DNA from 3 places in the Flindersiella endophytica genome. Region 2 is predicted to be linked to each of the others. Evidence: riboswitches for the same ligand, from Rfam matches in the RefSeq annotation. Region 2 holds a riboswitch; each other region holds the start of a gene.
What was found. A riboswitch is a leader RNA that binds a small molecule or an ion and turns the genes downstream of it on or off. The one in region 2 is predicted to bind S-adenosylmethionine.
Positions count from the first base shown of each region.

Region 1: linked by a shared signal. The riboswitch ahead of ACYVF6_RS45645 (GNAT family N-acetyltransferase) and the one ahead of thrC (threonine synthase) in region 2 are both predicted to bind S-adenosylmethionine.
Region 3: linked by a shared signal. The riboswitch ahead of ACYVF6_RS07030 (aminotransferase class V-fold PLP-dependent enzyme) and the one ahead of thrC (threonine synthase) in region 2 are both predicted to bind S-adenosylmethionine.

Region 1 is NZ_BAAGYY010000044.1:161,687-167,635, forward strand. It holds gene infC (translation initiation factor IF-3) at 1-11, shown strand, start outside; gene rpmI (large ribosomal subunit protein bL35) at 185-379, shown strand; gene rplT (50S ribosomal protein L20) at 465-842, shown strand; gene ACYVF6_RS45640 (TrmH family RNA methyltransferase) at 949-1,854, shown strand; SAM riboswitch class I at 1,879-1,977, shown strand; gene ACYVF6_RS45645 (GNAT family N-acetyltransferase) at 1,990-2,586, shown strand; gene ACYVF6_RS45650 (GNAT family N-acetyltransferase) at 2,543-3,088, opposite strand; gene ACYVF6_RS45655 (TMEM175 family protein) at 3,175-3,816, shown strand; gene pheS (phenylalanine--tRNA ligase subunit alpha) at 3,915-5,024, shown strand; gene pheT (phenylalanine--tRNA ligase subunit beta) at 5,024-5,949, shown strand, end outside.
Region 2 is NZ_BAAGYY010000009.1:39,938-45,886, forward strand. It holds gene groL (chaperonin GroEL) at 1-596, opposite strand, end outside; gene ACYVF6_RS05505 (cold-shock protein) at 883-1,083, opposite strand; gene ACYVF6_RS05510 (alpha-amylase family protein) at 1,480-3,069, opposite strand; gene ACYVF6_RS05515 (ubiquitin family protein) at 3,070-3,345, opposite strand; gene thrC (threonine synthase) at 3,342-4,637, opposite strand; SAM riboswitch class I at 4,649-4,799, opposite strand; gene ACYVF6_RS05525 (hypothetical protein) at 5,032-5,949, shown strand, end outside.
Region 3 is NZ_BAAGYY010000009.1:360,428-366,376, reverse strand. It holds gene ACYVF6_RS07050 (FecCD family ABC transporter permease) at 1-416, opposite strand, end outside; gene ACYVF6_RS07045 (FecCD family ABC transporter permease) at 419-1,525, opposite strand; gene ACYVF6_RS07040 (rhodanese-like domain-containing protein) at 1,741-2,139, opposite strand; gene ACYVF6_RS07035 (cysteine dioxygenase) at 2,136-2,594, opposite strand; gene ACYVF6_RS07030 (aminotransferase class V-fold PLP-dependent enzyme) at 2,755-4,188, opposite strand; SAM riboswitch class IV at 4,203-4,317, opposite strand; gene ACYVF6_RS07025 (pyridoxamine 5'-phosphate oxidase family protein) at 4,391-4,882, shown strand; gene ACYVF6_RS07020 (hypothetical protein) at 4,921-5,949, shown strand, end outside.

The DNA.
Region 1 (5,949 bases), on a different contig from region 2:
ACGCCGGCTGACACGCGGTCAGCGCCGAGGCGCACTGCAGCTGTGGGTCGCGCCCGACCTCGCGGTTGGGCGTGCCCGGTCGCGCCCTGCGCGCATCACAACAAAAGATGGCAAGGACCGCGAACGACGCGGGCAGGCAAGCCCACTGGGCGCAAACAGGTACGGCGAGAAGGAACCCGAGCAGATGCCAAAGATGAAGACCCACAGCGGCGCGAAGAAGCGCTTTCGTGTGACCGCCAAGGGCAAGCTGATCTACAAGCAGAGGGGCACCGGCCACCTGAACGAGCACAAGGCGGCCAAGCGCAAGCGTCGGCTCGGTCAGCCGGCTCAGGTGTCCAAGGCTGACGCCCCGAAGATCAACAGGCTGCTCGCTCGCTAGAGCTATCGCTGTCGTCCCCGTTCGAGAACTTGATCATGCTTCCGCAGGCGGCGAAGCATGACGAACACCAGCAAGGAGTCCGCCAGTGGCACGCGTGAAGCGGGCAGTGAACGCCCACAAGAAGCGCCGCGAGGTCCTCGACAAGGCCAAGGGTTACCGCGGCCAGCGTTCGCGCCTCTACCGCAAGGCGAAGGAGCAGGTCACCCACTCCCTCGTTTACGCCTATCGTGACCGCCGCGCCCGCAAGGGCGACTTCCGCCGGCTGTGGATCACCCGGATCAACGCCGCGGCTCGCCAGAACGGCATCACGTACAACCGGTTCATTCAGGGTCTGAAGGCCGCCGGCGTCGAGGTCGATCGCAAGATCCTCGCCGAGCTGGCCGTCAACGACGCCGCGGCGTTCACCGCCCTGGTCGAGGTGGCCAAGCAGGCCCTTCCGGCCGAGGCGGAGGCTGCGGCCTGACTTCGCATCAGAGAACCAGAGACTTCGGCCGTAGGAGTCGCCGGTTAGGCACGTGGCGGCTGGCGCCGGGCTGGCAAGGCGGAGGAGGAACCAGGAGCGGCCTCCGGTGAGCGACGACAACGCAGCCAGGCCGGATGCCAGGCGTCGCGTGCCAGGCGAATCCTACGGCCGAAGTCTCTTGGGTCTGGAGCTGACCGATCCGCGCACCGGCAAGGTGATGGCGGCCCGGCGGCTCGCGAAGCGCGCATTTCGTGCGCGGGGCCGGAGGTTCTTGGCGGAAGGCCCACAGGCCGTCGGTGAGGCGCTCGGACTGCCCGGCACCGTTCGCGAGATCTTCGCGACCCGGCCGGCGCTGGAGCGCTACACCGACCTGGCCGACTCGGCCCGGGCCGCCAAGATTCCCATCAACCTCGTCTCCGGCGAGGTGTTCGCCGCACTCGCGCAGACCGTGACGCCGCAAGGGCTCGTCGCGGTCTGCGACTTTCTGGACACCTCTCTCTCGTCGATCCTGGCGGCTTCGCCGAGGCTCGTGACCGTGCTCGCGCAGGTCCGCGACCCTGGCAACGCGGGCACGGTGATCCGCTGCGCGGACGCGGCCGGCGCGGAGGCGGTCATGCTGACCGACGCCTCGGTCGACGTCTACAACCCCAAGTGCGTACGAGCGTCTGCCGGCTCGCTCTTCCATCTCCCGGTGACGGTCGACGTCCAGGCGGCCGCCGGAGTGGACGCGCTGCGCTCGGCCGGGCTGACGATCCTGGCGGCCGATGGTGCGGGCACGATCGACCTGATGGAAGCGGCCGAACGCGGGCTGCTGTCCGGTCCGACGGCGTGGATCTTCGGCAACGAGGCCTGGGGGCTGCCGGCCGAGACCCGCGCCCTGGCCGACGAGGTTGTGCGCGTACCCGTCTATGGCCGCGCCGAGTCGCTCAACCTCGCGACGGCGGCCGCCGTCTGTCTGTACGCCTCGGCGACCGCTCAGCGCAAAGCGGCCGGCACCAGCGAAGTCGGATAGCCTCTTCTCCGTTCGTCCAGAACGACCTCATCCAGAGCGACCCGAGGGACCTGGCCTGTCGACGGTCCGGCACCCGGCCCAGAAATGACCTGGGCACGGTGCCAACGCCAGGAACGATGAGAGGAACGTCTGCCCATGTCAGAGTCCTTGGTGCTCCGCCTTGCCGACCCGTCCGACGCTCCGGCCGTCGCCGCCTTGCACGCCGACAGCTGGCGCCGCCACTACCGCGGCGCGTACGCCGACGCCTTCCTCGACGGCGACGTCGTGTCCGACCGGCTCGCGGTGTGGGCCGACCGGCTCGGCGCGGGCGGCGACCCGAACGGCCAGCACACCCTGCTCGCCGAAGCGAACGGCGAGCTGGTCGGCTTCGCCCACACCATCTTCGGCAAGGACCCCACCTGGGGCGCGCTGCTCGACAACCTGCACGTGAGCCACCGTTACCAGCGCCGCGGCCTCGGCGCCCAGCTGCTCCGCCGCTCCGGTGCGGCGGTCGCCGACAGCGTGCCGGGTTCGGGGCTCTACCTGTGGGTGCTCGAGCAGAACACCCGAGCCCAGGCCTTCTACCAGGCCCTCGGCGGCACCTCCGTCGAACGTGGCGAGGTCCCGCCGCCCGGTGGCGTGCCGGGCAGGCTGAACGGTGCGCCGGCCTGCCTCCGTTACGTCTGGCCCGAGCCGGAGTCGCTGCGTCCTATGAGCCCCCACCGGGCTGGGACTTCCACTCCTCTCGGGTGATGACGTAGGTGTAGCCGGTGAACTCGATGGGGCGTCCGGCGGTTGTGGTCCGGTACGCCATTCGCTGTTCGCCGGTCTTGCGCAGCCCGAGCCGGGTCAGCAGTCTCCGTGACGCGTGGTTGAGCTCCGCCGTAGCCGTGACGACCTGCGCCACACCCAGTGCCGTGAACGCGTGTGCCAGCGCCGCCCGGCAGGCTTCCGTGGCGTACCCCTGTCCGTGGTGGCGGAAGTTGAAGACGTACCCGAGATGCAGGTCCGGCCCCGACGGTGACAGCGATACGAAGCCGATGAACGTGCCGTCCTGCAGGCAGACCGCGAGATACGACTCCCCGGTCGCGAACCACTCGACGACCTTCCGGATCTCCTCGGAGGCAGTCGGCCACGGCCGGTCATAGGCCGCGAGGCCCGATGTCTGGTACTGCCGGATCGTCTCGTGCAGCGCTTCCCAGTCGCCCGGTCGGAACTGTCGGATCAGCAGCCGTTCCGTACGCAGCGTCACCATGATGCGGCCTCCATCCCCAAGGGGGTTCCCGGAAGCTGCGGGATCGAACGTGCGCAGCGTCGCCGGCTGTGATCTGATGGCTCGCCGTGGACACCGAGCCGGAGCGGGGAGCCACCCCGCCCATCCCACCCATCCCCACATCCCGGCTGGAAGCCTTCAGTGACGGCGTGATCGCGATCGCCGCGACCCTGCTGATTCTCGAGGTGGCCCGGCCGGCCGCCGACGAAACGATCGGACGATGGCTGGGCGCCGAGTGGCCGGGTTTCACGGCGTACGCCATCAGCTTCATCACGATCGGCATCCTGTGGGTCAACCACCACGCCTTGTTTCACCTGGTGGAACGAGTGGACCGGCCCCTGCTGTTCCTGAATCTCGGCCTGCTGCTCACAATCGCGTTCCTGCCGCTGCCGACCGCGGTGGCCGGCGACCGGATCGGGGAGCCCGACGCATCCGCCGCGGTCGTGCTGTTCACGATCACGCTCGGCGCGGGCGCCACGTGGATCACGCTCATGTGGCTCTACGTGGTGCGGCACGGCCACTTGCTCGTCCCGGGCGCCCGCGGCCGGGACCGCACCGCGCTCCGCCGCTCCCTGATCGGCCCGGCGGGTTACGTCGTCGCGATCCTGCTCGCCTTGCTGTGGCCGATCGCCGGACTGCTGGTGGACGCCGCGCTGGCGGCGTTCTTCGCGTGGGCGCCCCGGCAGCTCCGCGCGGGCTCGAATACCTAGACTGTGTTTTCTCCAGCCCCCGGGCGGGCTTCGCCCGCCCCGACCCACCCCACTCCTTCTTCACGCGTAGGACTTGATGAGGGGAAAGCCCGCTGCCGATGTCTGGCCCGAACAGCAACTACGACCCGGTAGAGGTCACGCCGCTCCATGCGAGCGAAGTCGAGCGGATGCGGGACGACGCGCTGGCCGCGATCGCCGCCGCGAAGGACCTGGCCGAGCTCAAGGAGACTCGCCTCGCCCACGCCGGTGACCGCAGTCCGCTCGGTCTCGCCAACCGCGAGATCGGCGCGCTGCCGCCGCAGGCGCGCAAGGACGCCGGCATGCGGATCGGCGCTGCCCGCAAGCAGGTCACCGAGGCGCTCAAGCAGCGCCAGGTCCAGCTCGAGGAGGAACGCGAGTCGCGCATCCTCGTCGAGGAGGCGGTCGACGTCACGCTGCCGTGGGACGTACGGCCGCAAGGCGCGCGGCATCCGCTGACCACGATCCAGGAGCGGGTCGGCGACGTGTTCGCCGCGATGGGCTGGGAGATCGTCGAAGGGCCCGAGGTCGAGGCCGAGTGGCTCAACTTCGACGCGCTCAACATCCCGCCGGACCACCCCGCGCGCACCACGATGGACACCTTCTTCGTCGACCCGATCGACGCCGGCGTCGTCCTCAGAACCCACACCAGCCCGGGCCAGGCCCGCACCATGCTGTCGCGCAAGCCGCCGATCTACATCGTCTGCCCTGGCCGCGTCTACCGCACCGACGAGCTGGACGCCACCCACACGCCCGTCTTCCACCAGGTCGAGGGCTTGGTCGTCGACGAGGGCATCACGATGGCCCATCTCAAGGGCACGCTCGACCACTTCGCCCAGGCGATGTTCGGCGAGGGCCTTTCGACGCGCCTGCGTCCGTACTACTTCCCGTTCACCGAGCCGTCGGCCGAGCTCGACCTGCAGTGCTTCGTCTGCCGCGGCGAGTCGGTCGGCAACCCCGACCGCCCCTGCCGTACGTGCTCCAGCGAGGGCTGGATCGAGTGGGGCGGCTGCGGTGTGGTCAACCCACGCGTGCTCACCGCGTGCGGTGTCGACCCCGAGCGCTATTCCGGCTTCGCGTTCGGCATGGGCCTGGAGCGCACGCTGATGTTCCGCCACGGCATCGAGGACATGCGCGACATGGTCGAAGGCGACATCCGCTTCAGCTTGGCATTCGGAATGGAGAACTGATGCGCGTCCCGATCTCCTGGCTGAGGGAGTTCGTCGAGCTGCCCGCCGAGGTCAGCGCCCGCGAGATCGCCGACCGGCTGATCGCGGCCGGTCTCGAGGTCGAGGGTGTCGAGGAGGCCGGTGCCGACGTCGAGGGCCCGCTCACGGTCGGCCGCGTGCTGGAGTTCCAGGACGAGCCACAGAAGAACGGCAAGACGATCCGCTGGTGCCAGGTCGACGTGGGTGCGGGCAGCGAGCCGCGCGGCATCGTCTGCGGCGCCCACAACTTCGCCCAGAACGACCTCGTCGTGGTCGCGCTGCCCGGTGTCGTGCTTCCGGGCGGCTTCGCGATCACCGCGAGGAAGACCTACGGCCACGTCTCCGACGGCATGATCTGCTCCGAACGCGAGCTCGGCCTCGGCGACGACCACGCCGGCATCATGGTGCTCGGCCCCGACGAGGGCCGGCCCGGCGACGACGCGAAGGCGCTGCTGCACCTGCGCGAGGACGTTCTCGACATCGCGGTTACGCCCGACCGCGGCTACACCATGTCGATCCGCGGCGTGGCCCGCGAGGCCGCGACCGCGTTCGGTGTGGAGCTCAAGGACCCGGTCCGTGCACAGCTGGACGAGTTCGGCGACCCGTACCCCGTCCGCCTCGAGGACCCCGGCTGCCCGGCGTTCGCCGTGACGAGCGTCAGCGGCTTCGACCCCGACACGCCCAGCCCGCGCTGGCTGCGCCGCCGGATCCAGCTCGCCGGCACGCGTCCGCTGGCGCTGTCGATCGACATCACCAACTACGTCATGTACGAGATCGGGCAGCCGATCCACGGCTGGGACCGTGCCAAGCTGACCGGCCCGATCGTCGTACGCGCGGCGCAGCAGGGCGAGAAGCTCGTCACGCTCGACAGCGCCACCCGCGAGCTCGCAGCGTCTGATTCGTTCGA
Region 2 (5,949 bases):
ATGTAACCTTTGTCGAAGCGCATGCCCTCGGTGAGCTCGAGCTCGAGACCGAAGGTGTTGCTCTCCTCGACGGTGATGACGCCTTCCTTGCCAACCTTGTCCATCGCCTCGGCGATGATCTCGCCGACGCTGGTGTCGCCGCCCGCGGAGATCTCGGCGACCGAGGCGATCTGCTCCTTGGTCTCGACATCCTTGGCGGCCAGAGCCAGCTGCTCGGACACGGCGGCGACCGCCGCCTCGATGCCGCGCTTCAGGCTCATCGGGTTGGCGCCGGCGGCAACGTTACGCAGACCCTCGCGCACCAGTGCCTGGGCGAGAACGGTCGCGGTGGTCGTGCCGTCACCGGCCACGTCATCGGTCTTGGTGGCAACTTCCTTGACGAGCGCGGCCCCGGTCTTCTCCCACGGGTCCTCGAGCTCGATCTCCTTCGCAATGGAAACGCCGTCGTTGGTGATCGTCGGCGCGCCCCACTTTTTCTCGAGGACGACGTTGCGGCCCTTCGGACCGAGCGTCACCTTCACGGCGTCGGCGAGGGCGTTCATGCCCCGCTCGAGACCGCGCCGGGCGTCCTCGTCGAACGCAATGATCTTGGGCATCTAGCTAGATCCTCCCAATCGGGTGGATTTGGTGTGGCCGGCTCGACGCCCGCGACGGACGGCGCCCACTCCTTCGAGCGCCTCGTCGAACCAACCGGAACGGTTGTCACTCGCGACCTTCGAGTGCTAACACGTGTTTAGCACTCGACCGGTGAGAGTGCAAGCCGAAAGCCACCCCTGAGGCGTCGCGCCGCACATACGACGAGGGTCCGGATGGCCTGGGAACCATCCGGACCCTCGTTCGGCCCGTAGTCCAACTAGCGGGATACCGCTTTCTCGCGGTCAATCACGCGGGACGGACGTTGTGTGCCTCGAGGCCCTTCGGCCCCTCGACCACGTCGAACTCGACGGCCTGGCCGTCGTTGAGCGACTTGTATCCGTCCATCACGATCTTCGACCAGTGGCAGAACACATCGTTGCCACCCTCGACGGCGATGAACCCGTAGCCCTTCTCGGCGTTGAACCACTTCACAGTGCCCTGCGTCATGACCTCTCCTCAAGGCCGATCGGGTGTCAGACCCGCTCCCTTTCAGCGGGTCCGGGTCGTGCTTCTGCCGCACCCGTCCCCAAGGGGAGGTGTTGCGATCACCCGCGCGGTCGTCGCCCCCCGTGGTCGAACGGCACCGCGCGGTCATGCCGACCGCCCCCGACCTTAACTGTTTTGGATGCTTCTGTGGAGGGGTTGCCATGATCATTTCGTCCGAGTACGGACCGAGTGGCCTGGGTTGATTACCGTACGTGCGCGAACGTGCGAGGTGTTCAGCCCGCAGTAGTCGAGTTGTGTTTTCGCGGCTCCAAGCCCAATGCCACAAGGCCATACGCGTCGGTAACTCACTGCGAACAGTTCAGATGCTGAAATGCCTGTAACCCCGTCGAAACCGATCTATAACGCCGAGGCGCCGAACGGTTCGAGCCAGTCGTACGACACCGTTTCAGTGCCTGCTCCAGCACCCGTACACCACTGCGTCGGCGCGGTCGTCCGCAGCCAGTCGACGGGCTCCAGGCCGCCCGCGTCGCCGCCGGAGAGCGCGAGCCGGACCGCGGCACGCAGGTCGGCGTCGACCTCCGGCGTACGTGAAGCCGGGTCGACCGAGACGAACAACGCCGTGCCCGAGCGCGCCACCAGGTCGAGGAACTGCCGGTTCTTGGCCCACGGCGTCTGCGGCGTGCACGGCACACAGTCGGCGTCCACAGCGAAGAACGAGCCGTGCTGCGCCAGCCGGAACGCCAGCGTGTTGACGCCCATCCGCCGCGTGCGCTCCCACTCGCGGCCGGAGGTGTCGTCACCGGTGCGCTGCACCTCGACCAGCCCTGCCGCCAGGTGCCCGACGGTGTTGCAGCCGATCACCACCGCGGATCCCGCCGCCGAGCGGATCGTGCGGTAGAGGCCGAGCAGGATCTCCGCGTTGGTCAGGCTCCGATCGGCGTACGACCAGCCGGGCTCGGTCATCGCGAGACCCATGTCCGGGCCCCAGCGCGCGAACATGTCGTAGGTCGAGAAGTCGTGCTTGACCAGCTCGAAGCCCCAGCCCACCAGGCGGGAGACGTCCTGGCCGATCGTCTCGAGGTTGCCGGCGAGCGTGAGATCCAGGGGCTTCTCGCGGACGCTGCACGGTCCGGAGCGCAGCCGCGCCGGGTCGTCGACGAACGAGAGCGCCGCCGGCCGCATCCAGATGCCCGGCCGCGCGCCGCGCTCGGCGACCGCGGCGGCGAGACCCGGCAGATCGTCGAACAGCCCCGGCACGCCCTGCGTCCACGGGCCGCCCGGGCACACGCCGCCCTCGCTCCAGCCGGCGTCGACCACGCAGTACGGCCGGACGGCATGCCCGTCGGCGTACTCCACGATCGTGTCGGCGTCGCGGATCACCTGCTCGGGACCGAAGTCGACACCGTAGGCGTAGTACCAGTTGTTGCACCCGACCACGGGATCGCCGACCGGCAAGGGATCGGAGCACATGGCGGCGTTCAGCGCGCGCTGTGTGTCGTACGGATGCTCGCCGTCGACGCTCACGACCGTCGCGGCGGCGAGCGTCCGGTCGCCCAGCAGGACGGGCGATCCGCCGTTTCGTACGTCCAGCCACAAGGAGAACCCGGCCTCGTCGACCGTCCACGCGCAGAACGTCGACGGCCGTACCCGCACGCCCACGCCGCGGGTCGAGCCGGCCGCCGCGTCGTGCACGAGAAAGCTCCACGGCAGCACGCGTTCCGGCTGTACGTGCCGCCACTGCAGGTCGCCGTACGAACGTTCCCAGGCGTCGCCCAGGATCAGCGCACCCTCCGGCGGCGGAGCCGACCAGCGCAGGACGACCCGCGACAACGGGCCGGAGGACGCGAGCGCGATCTCCAGCCCGGAATCGCCCGCGGACAAGGCGATCTCGGTCGCACCGGCTGTGAAACGGTCGCCATCCCGCCGGGCAGCGCGCAGCACATCACCGGCGTCCTCGACCACGAACGCCGCGTCGGGAAACCGCACTCAGCCGCCCGCGACCGCGGGGATCACCGAGACCTGCGTGCCGTCGGGCGTCGGCGTCTCCAGGCCGGACGCGAACCGCACGTCCTCCTCACCGACGTAGACGTTGACGAATCGGCGCAGCTTGCCGGCGTCGTCGAGTACGCGTGCCCGGATGCCCGGGTGCTCCTTCTCCAGCGATTCGAGCACCTCGGCCAGCGTTACACCCTCGGCGGTCACCTCGGAGGCACCGCCGGTGTAGGTGCGCAGGATCGTCGGGATCCGGACCTGGACGCTCATGCCAAACCTGCCTTCGTGAACTCTTCGTACGTCGGACGAATGGTGGCCGTGGGGCCGACCGAGCCGGAGATCGCGTCGAGCGTCTTCAACCCGTCGCCGGAGTTGATGATCACGGTCTCGGCCTCCGGGTCGAGCTGCCCGGTCTCGACCAGCTTCTTCAGCGTCGCGACGGTAACACCGCCGGCGGTCTCGCCGAAGATGCCTTCGGTCCTGGCCAGCAGCTGGATGCCCTCGACCACCTCGGCGTCGCTGACGTCCTCGACCGTGCCACCGGTGCGGCGGCAGACGTCGAGGACGTAGGGCCCGTCGGCCGGGTTGCCGATCGCCAGCGACTTCGCGACCGTGTCGGGCTTCACCGGAGCCACGACGTCGTGGCCCGCGCGGAACGCCTGCGCGACCGGCGAGCAGCCCGTGGCCTGCGCGCCGAAAATCTTGTACGGAGTCTCGTCGATCAGGCCGAGCTCGCTGAGCTCCCGCAGGCCCTTGTCGATCTTCACCAGCTGGGCGCCGGACGCGATCGGGACGACGACCTGCTGCGGCGCGCGCCAGCCGAGCTGCTCGGCGATCTCGTAGCCGAGCGTCTTGGAGCCCTCGGCGTAGTAGGGCCGCACGTTGACGTTGACGAACGCCCAGGACTCTTCCTCACCGGCGATCTCGCTCGCGAGCCGGTTGACGTCGTCGTAGGTGCCCTCGATCGCCACGAGCGTGCCACCGTAGATCGCCGAGGCCAGCACCTTGGGCTGCTCGAGGTTGCTGGGGATCATCACGACGCTGCGGATGCCGGCGCGGGCGGCGGCCGCGGCGGTGGCGTTGGCGAGGTTGCCGGTGGACGGGCAGGCGAGCACCTGGAAGCCGAGCTCGCGGGCCGCGGTCAGCGCGACGGCGACCACGCGGTCCTTGAACGAGTGGGTGGGGTTGCCGGAGTCGTCCTTGATCCACAGCTTCGAAAGGCCGAGCTCGGCGGCCAGCCGGTCGGCCTTGACGAGCCGGGTGAAGCCGGGCTCGGTGTTCGGGAACGTCGCGACGTCGGCGGGAACGGGCAGCAAGGGCTGGTAGCGCCAGATGTTACGCGGGCCGGCCTCGATCTGCTCGCGGGTGATCTTCGGGTAGTCGTAGGCGACTTCGAGCGGACCGAAGCACTCCGTACAGGCGTAGTGCGGGCCGAGCGTCGTGGTCGCGCCGCACTCGCGGCAGCGGAGCTCGGTGGCATTGCCGAACGCGCCCTCGCGCGGGGTGAACTGGCTGGGCAGCGTCTGGCCGCCGGAAACTGTCTCGGCGTAAGTGGTTGTCATGCGAGGCCTTCCCCTCATCTCTCCCGACGGGGATCTCCCGTGACGGGCCGGAGTTGGCACCGTGCCGCCGCGGGCCTCGCAAAGACGCGAGTGACGCACGCGGGCGGCTGGCCGGTTGCCGGGGCTTCATAGGGCCGGTCCCTCTGCCCCTCTGGATGAGTTGCTTATTCAGTTGTGGGGCGCCGGTTGTGGTCCAGCACCTCAACGACATTAGCTGACGCATCTCATATGTCGTTATGCGCGCCCGGTATCCGAGACAGCGATGTCACCCACTGGTCATGGCGAGCAGCGGCTCGTGGTCGTGGCGGGCCTGTCGTAGACAATTTACAGTCGGCTCACGGTTGGCTTGCCCTCGCGTGGCGGTCCACACCAAATCCTGGATACCATCCGCGGAATGCAAGCCTCGTCGGCCGTGATGCTGCCAGTTCGGGCAGCCGGGCTCCTGGGACGCTACTGGGCGCCACTGATCTTCTGGTTCGCGCTCGGCTACATCGTGCACGACTTGGTCCTGCGCGGTTCGGCCTGGCTGTCCTACCGCAACGTCTGGCTCGGCTTCGGCGGCCTGTCGGTCAGCGTGCTGGTCATGCTGGCCGCGACCATCCTGATGTTCCAGTCGATGCGTCCCGGCCTCACGATGCTCCGGAACAAGGACGGCGAGGTGCCGAACCCCGCGGAGGCCCTCGAGCCGACCGGCCGGCGCCCGATGGTCGACGCGATCGCCGAGAGCATCCTGCCGTTCCTGGTGTTCTACGGCGCCTGGGGACTCTTCACCGAGGAAGTCCAGATGTGGGGCCGGCAGGCGGTCAACCAGGACCTCACCCAGGGCATGGACGTGATGTCCGAGCTCGGTGCGGCCACCGGCGCCCGCGCACTGATCCCACTGCTGATCGCCGTCGGGTCGTGGCTCGTCCGCGCGTTGTTCGAGACGATCTACAACCGGCGTGGCGGACGGCTGCTCGGCCTGGTGACGGCGTTCTTCGAGGCCAACTTCATGTTCTTCAGCGTGTTCACGGTCTACGCGCTGATCTCCAACTGGTTCGCCTGGCTCGCGGGACGGATGTTCTGGGCGAACGCCGAGCGGGGCATCGTCGACATGATCGCGCAACTGGTCGGGCTGGTGCCGGGACTGTCCTTGGAGAAGCTGGGACAGGCGTGGGCGTGGCTCACGCAGTGGAACGCCGAGCTCTCCGACGACTTCCTGCAGCCGCTGCTGTGGCTCACGATCGCGGGCGCCGTCTACGGCTTCGAGATGGCCCGGGACGAGCAGCTGTTCACGCGGCTCTCGCAGCGGACCGGCCGGCTGGCGGAGCTG
Region 3 (5,949 bases), 320 kb from region 2:
AGCTGGAACACCAGCAGCGCGACGACAGCGCCGGTCGCGGCTCCCGTCGTGAAGCCCACGACGTCGGGGCTGCCGAGCGGGTTGCGCGTAAGGCTCTGGAAGATCGCGCCGGACGCGCCGAGCGCCAGGCCGACCAGCAACGCGGTCAGCACCCGCGGCAGCCGGAGTGTCAGGATGATGAAGCCGGACGCCTGATCGCCCTGCCCCACCAGGGTTTTCAGCACTTCGGGGATCGGGATCGGGAAGTCGCCGGTGCTCACGCTCACCACGCCGACCGCGAGCGCGGCCAGCAGGATCACGAAGCAGACGATCAGCGCGCGGGTGTTGTAGCGCAGCGAGATGCGCTCGCCTGGCGTGCGCAGGACGCGTTCGGTCAGCTTGGCCGTGGGCCTGGGAGTCGTCCCGGAAGATGTCATGGTCATAGCGCGGCGATCCGCTTCCGCCGGACGAACGCGATGAAGAACGGCGCACCGACCAGAGCGGTCACGATGCCGACCTCCAGTTCGCCGGGCCGGGCCACGACGCGTCCCACGATGTCGGAGCCGACCAGGAGGATGGGCGAGAGCACGAGGGAGTACGGCAGCACCCACCGCTGGTCAGGTCCGGTGATCGCGCGCGCGACATGCGGCACGGTGAGCCCGACGAAGCCGACCGGGCCGACGGCCGCCGTCGCGGCGCCGCACAGCAACGTGATGACAAGTGCGCCCACCGCCCGTGCTTCGCCGATCCGCACACCGAGCGCGCGCCCGGTGTCGTCGCCGAGCGCGATCGCGTTCAGTGCGGGGGCGAGAAAAAGTGCGAGCACGACGCCGATGCACAGGAAGGGCAGTACCTGGAGCAGAACATCGGCGTCGCGCCCAGCCAGGGAACCAACCGCCCAGAAGCGGTACTGGTCGAAGACGTCGGTGTTGGTCAGTGTGATGCCGGAGACGAACGCGGTCAGCGCGGCGCCGATCGCCATGCCGGCCAGCGCGAGCCTCACCGGTGCGGCGCCGCTGCGGCCGCGGGAGCCCAGGAGGTAGACCGCTCCGGAGGCCAGCGCGGCACCGGCGAACGCGAACCAGACGTAGCCCGTGAGGCTGCTGATCCCGAGGTACGCGATCGCGACGACGACCGCTGCGGCGGCGCCGGCGTTGACGCCGAGCAGGCCCGGATCGGCCAGCGGGTTACGGGTGAGCGCCTGCATCAGCGCGCCCGCGACCCCGAGCGCGATCCCGACACCGATGCCGAGCAACGTGCGCGGGATCCGCAACTCGTGGACGACGATGTGGTCGTGCGCGTCCGGGTTGTAGTGGAACAGCGCGTCGAGCACCGTGTGCAGCGGGATCTGCTTGGAACCGACGGCGAGGCTGAGCAGGACCAGGAAGCCGAGGACGACGAGACACAGGACGAGGCCGAGCCCGCGCCGGGGACCGAACACGCGGTACGCCGGACCCGGCGGCCGACGCCTGCCGGTGCCGAGGTCCTGGGGTACACCGTCCACCGCGTCGGGCGACGGCGTGCGCACCCCGGCGGGTGAGGTCATCTGGAGGGTCCTTCGGCTGGTGCCACAAAGGGGTCGCACACCGGCTCCGTTGCTGGCGTACGACCAAGTTAAGGCTAACCTCACTTGCCCAATCCGGCCAGGTCGATGTCCTGTCCCAGCCGAGTGCGCCACGCAGTCAACCCAGAACCCTCCGGAGTTGGTGGCGGACGCCGACCTGCTCAAAAGGTCGACGAGCAGCAGGTCGGCCGCCCGAGCTACTTCGTCGACGGCAGGCCGTCGGCGTGCCAGGCCCGGAACCCGCCGACCACATCGGTCGCCTGGTGCAGGCCGAGGTCCTGGAGCGATGCCGCCGCCAGGCTGGAGGCGTAGCCCTCCGAGCACAGCACGATCACCTGCACGTCGTGGTCGACGGCCTCGGGCAGGCGCGCGTCCGACTTCGGGTCGAAGCGCCACTCGAGATGGTTGCGCTCGACCAGCAACGCGCCCGGCACCTCACCCTCTTCTGCCCGTTGCGCGGCAGGCCGGGTGTCGACGAGGACACCACCGTCGTTGTGCCAGGCCTCCCACGCCTGCCGTGGGCTCAGCCGCCGCAGCCGGCCGCGTGCGAGGTCCAGCAACTCGTCGATCGTGCGGGACTTGTTCGAGCTGTTCACCAGTTCACTCCAGCTCGTTCCGACGACAGCACTCGCAACACCTGCCCATCAAGTTCGTACTTCGTCATCGCCGTGAGCTCGGGAGCGTACGCGTGGATGCTGACCGCGGGTTCCAGCCCGAGGTTGGCGACGTCGTGGATGTGGTCGTACCCGAACGCGCGCCGCTTACCAGCCGTGAATCGCCGCCGGACGAGATCGACGTGCTCGGACGAGCGCCGGCGGTGGACGGTCGTCTCGGTCAGAGCGCCCTGGACGACGGCGAACGCGCCCTGCGCCTCGCCGTGGTCGTGCAGGCCGGTGCCCTGGCCGGGCAGCCAGCTGATCAGCCAGACGTCGTGCCTCGGGTCGACGTCGAGTTGGTGGTACCACCGCTCCTCGCCGTGCCCGTACTGGATGAGCGGTTGCCAGAGGTCGAGGTCGGCTGCGAGCCGCTGGACGAGGTCGACTGTCTTCACGATTACTCCATAAATTCGAGCGGTTTGATAGGAATTAACGCCTGGCACCGCCGGCTCACGACCTGGAGAAAACGCTCAGCCGATCAGCCGGCGGTGGGGATACACCGCTCGTCGAACTGGTCGCCGCGGCGACCGATCCAGAACTCCTGGAGGACAGGCATCAGCCCGCCGCCTCGCAAGGGGAGCTGCCCGCCGCGGGAGACGCGGCGCCAGGAGCCAGCCACTCCGGCCGCGGCCGCGGATCCGGCGACGGCGACCAGCGGCCGTCGACGATCGCGTACGTCCACGCCGGACCGTGGCTCACCAGCTCCCGCACGCCTGTGACGATGCGGTCCACATCCGAGACCGTCGACCCGACGCCGAAGCTCGCCCGCACGGCACCTTCGCGCAGCCCGAGCCTGGACAGCAGCGGGTGCGCGCAGAACTTGCCGTCGCGGACGCCGACGCCGTGCTCGGCCGAGAGGTATGCCGCGACCTGGCCGGGCGCGTACCCGTCGACGCCGAACGCCACCACACCGATCGCGTCCGGGCTGTCGCGCCAGATCTGGTGCAGTTGGACACCCTCGATCGAGCTCAGCCCGTCGACCAGCCGTGACCGCAGCGCCGCCTCGTGCTCCTCGAGCGCTCGCTCGGGCAGCGCGGCCAGCGCCTGACAGGCCCGCGCCAGCGCCGCGGCGCCCAGCACGTTCGGTGTGCCGCCCTCGTGCCGCTGCGGTGCCGCCGCCCACGTGGTCCGCACAGAGTCGTTCGGAGGCCGAACCTCGCGCACAGCCCCACCACCGGCGAGGTACGCGGGCGCCTCGTCCAGCCAGTCGCGCCGGCCGACGAGCACACCGCTGCCCAGCGGGGCGTACAGCTTGTGCCCGGAGAACGCCACGTAGTCGACGTCGAGGTCGCGGATCGAGATCCGGCGGTGCGGCGCGAGTTGGGCGGCGTCCAGCACCACGCGGGCGCCGAACGAGTGCGCCAGCCTGGCGATCTCGCGGATCGGCAGCACCTCGCCGGTAACGTTCGAGGCGCCGGTGATCGCCACCAGCGCGGGTGGGCGGGCGACCAGTTCGGCCCGCAAGGCCACCAGCGTGCCCTGCTGGGTCGTGCTGGCCAGCACACAGCGCTGCGAGCCGTGGCGCTGCCAGGGCAGCAGGTTCGCGTGGTGCTCGATGTCGAGGTACAGGACGTCGCCGGGTACGCAGCCCGCGAGCAGGTTCAGCGAGTCGGTGGTGTTGCGGGTGAACACGACCACGTCGTCCTCACGCGCGTCCAGGAAGTCCGCGACGACCTCGCGGGCGCCTTCGTACAGGGCAGTGCTGACCTGCGAGTTGTAGCCGGCGCCGCGGTGCACGCTCGCGTAGTACGGCAGCACCTCCTGCACGTGGTCGGAAACCTGTTGCAGGCAAGGCGCGCTGGCCGCGTAGTCGAGGTTGGCGTAGGTCCGGCGCTCGCCGGTCACGAGCGGAACGAGCGTGTCGGCTCCGACGATCGGCAGCAGCGGCTGGTCCGGGCCGGTCGGCTCAGCCGTCGTGTCGTGGTTTTCCACCAGCTGGAGGAACCGTTCGGCCGTACACTCCTCGGCACGTACATCCAAGGCCGTCATGGTGAAGATCCCCTTCTCCGCGCTTGCCGGCGCCGGTGTGGACGTCGGCCTGGTCCTCACCCGGAGCACCCCACCGCGGAGGAGGGTTGCCGGCCAGCAAGCCGGGGCTTGACGCTGGCGCTCATGACCGCGAACCACGATAGGACACGACCGTCAGGCTCGTACAATCCGTATCTCACAGATTGAGAAGGCATTCCGGAATATGGACGATTCGATTTCCGAGGAACTGAACGAGCGGGCCCGGCAGGTCATCGACGGCAACTTCTACATGACGCTCGGCACCATCGATCCGGACAACCAGCCACGCGTCTCTCCGGTGTACTTCACCCACGGCGACTACCGCAGGTTCTACTGGATCTCCTCGCCGGCCGCGCACCACTCGGTGAACGTCGCCGAGCGTCCCGCGATCGCGCTCGTGATCTTCAACTCGACGGCGCCGGTGGGCGAAGGGCGCGCGGTCTACGTCGGCGCGACTGCGGAGATCGTGCCGGACGACGAGCTTCCAGATGCATGTGCGGAGGCGTTCGCCAACCTCAAGCCAGGGGGTGCCCGGGCGTACCGGCCGGAGGAGCTGAGCAGTGACACGGAGTTCGGGCTCTATCGCGCGACGGCGACCAGCCACGAGATCCACGTCCCCGGCCGCGACCCGGACTACGGCACCGGCATCGACCGCCGCGTGCACGTGGAGCCGTAGCCACCACCTGTTCACCGGGAGCCGCCATGCTGTCCGGCGTGCCTTACCGCCGTGTACTTCCGTTGCTTGCCCTGCTCGGCATGGCGTTCCTGCTCTGGTACGGACTGCAGGGGGCTGAGCCGTTTCTCGGACACGACGAGTCGGTCTACGCCGCCAAGGCACGGTCCTGGCTGACCGATCTGCCGGCCGCACAGTGGGATCCACGCCGTGCGCCGGGCGTACCCGCCCTCGGTGCGGTGGCGCTCACGATCCATGACAGCGTCGGAGCCCTCCGAGCGGTGGGCCTGCTGCTCGTTCTGCTGACGCTCGCGATCACCTACGTCGTCGCGGCACGGTTGACAACGTACTGGCGCGCGTCCGCTGTCGTCCTGGTTGTGCTGACGGCGGCACCGTTCCTCCGCCGCGTGCCCGAGTTCCTGAGCGACATCGGCGCGGCCGGGCTCCTGTTCGCCTGCGCCTATCTGGTGATCCGCCGCCGGCTGATCGCGCTGGCAGTCGTCGCGCTCGCGACGTTCTACCTGCGGTATGGCGCGACGGCCGGCTTGCTCGCGATCGCTCTCGCCGCGCTGGTGGTGTGGGGTCCCAAGGTCTGGCTCGCTGACAAGCGGCGGCTTGTGCTGGCTACCGGCGTGTTCGTCGCCGGACTGGTACCGCACTTCGCCTACGCGACCTGGCTGACCGGCAGGCCGTGGGGCCTGCTCGCGGACGCCGGCGCGTCCGCCAACCAGGTCTATTTCGGCGACGGGCTGGTCTTCTACGTCACGAACTTCCCTTCCGGCCTGGCTGGCGTGCTGGGCGCGGTGCTGATGGCGATCGGGCTGATCGCGGCGATCGCCGGGCGGCACGAACGCTGGAAGGCGTTCCTCGGCCTGTCCGCGGTGTTGGGCATCGTGCTGCTCGGCCTGGTCGGACACGGCGAACCGCGATTCGTGTACTTCTCGGTGATCGCCCTGATCCTGCTCGGCGCCGACGCGATCGCCGGCCGTTCTCGGGTAGCGCTGGCCGCCGTCACAGTGGTGGCACTGGCTCAGCTGCCGTTCGCCTACCTCCACGTCCGGGACCATGCG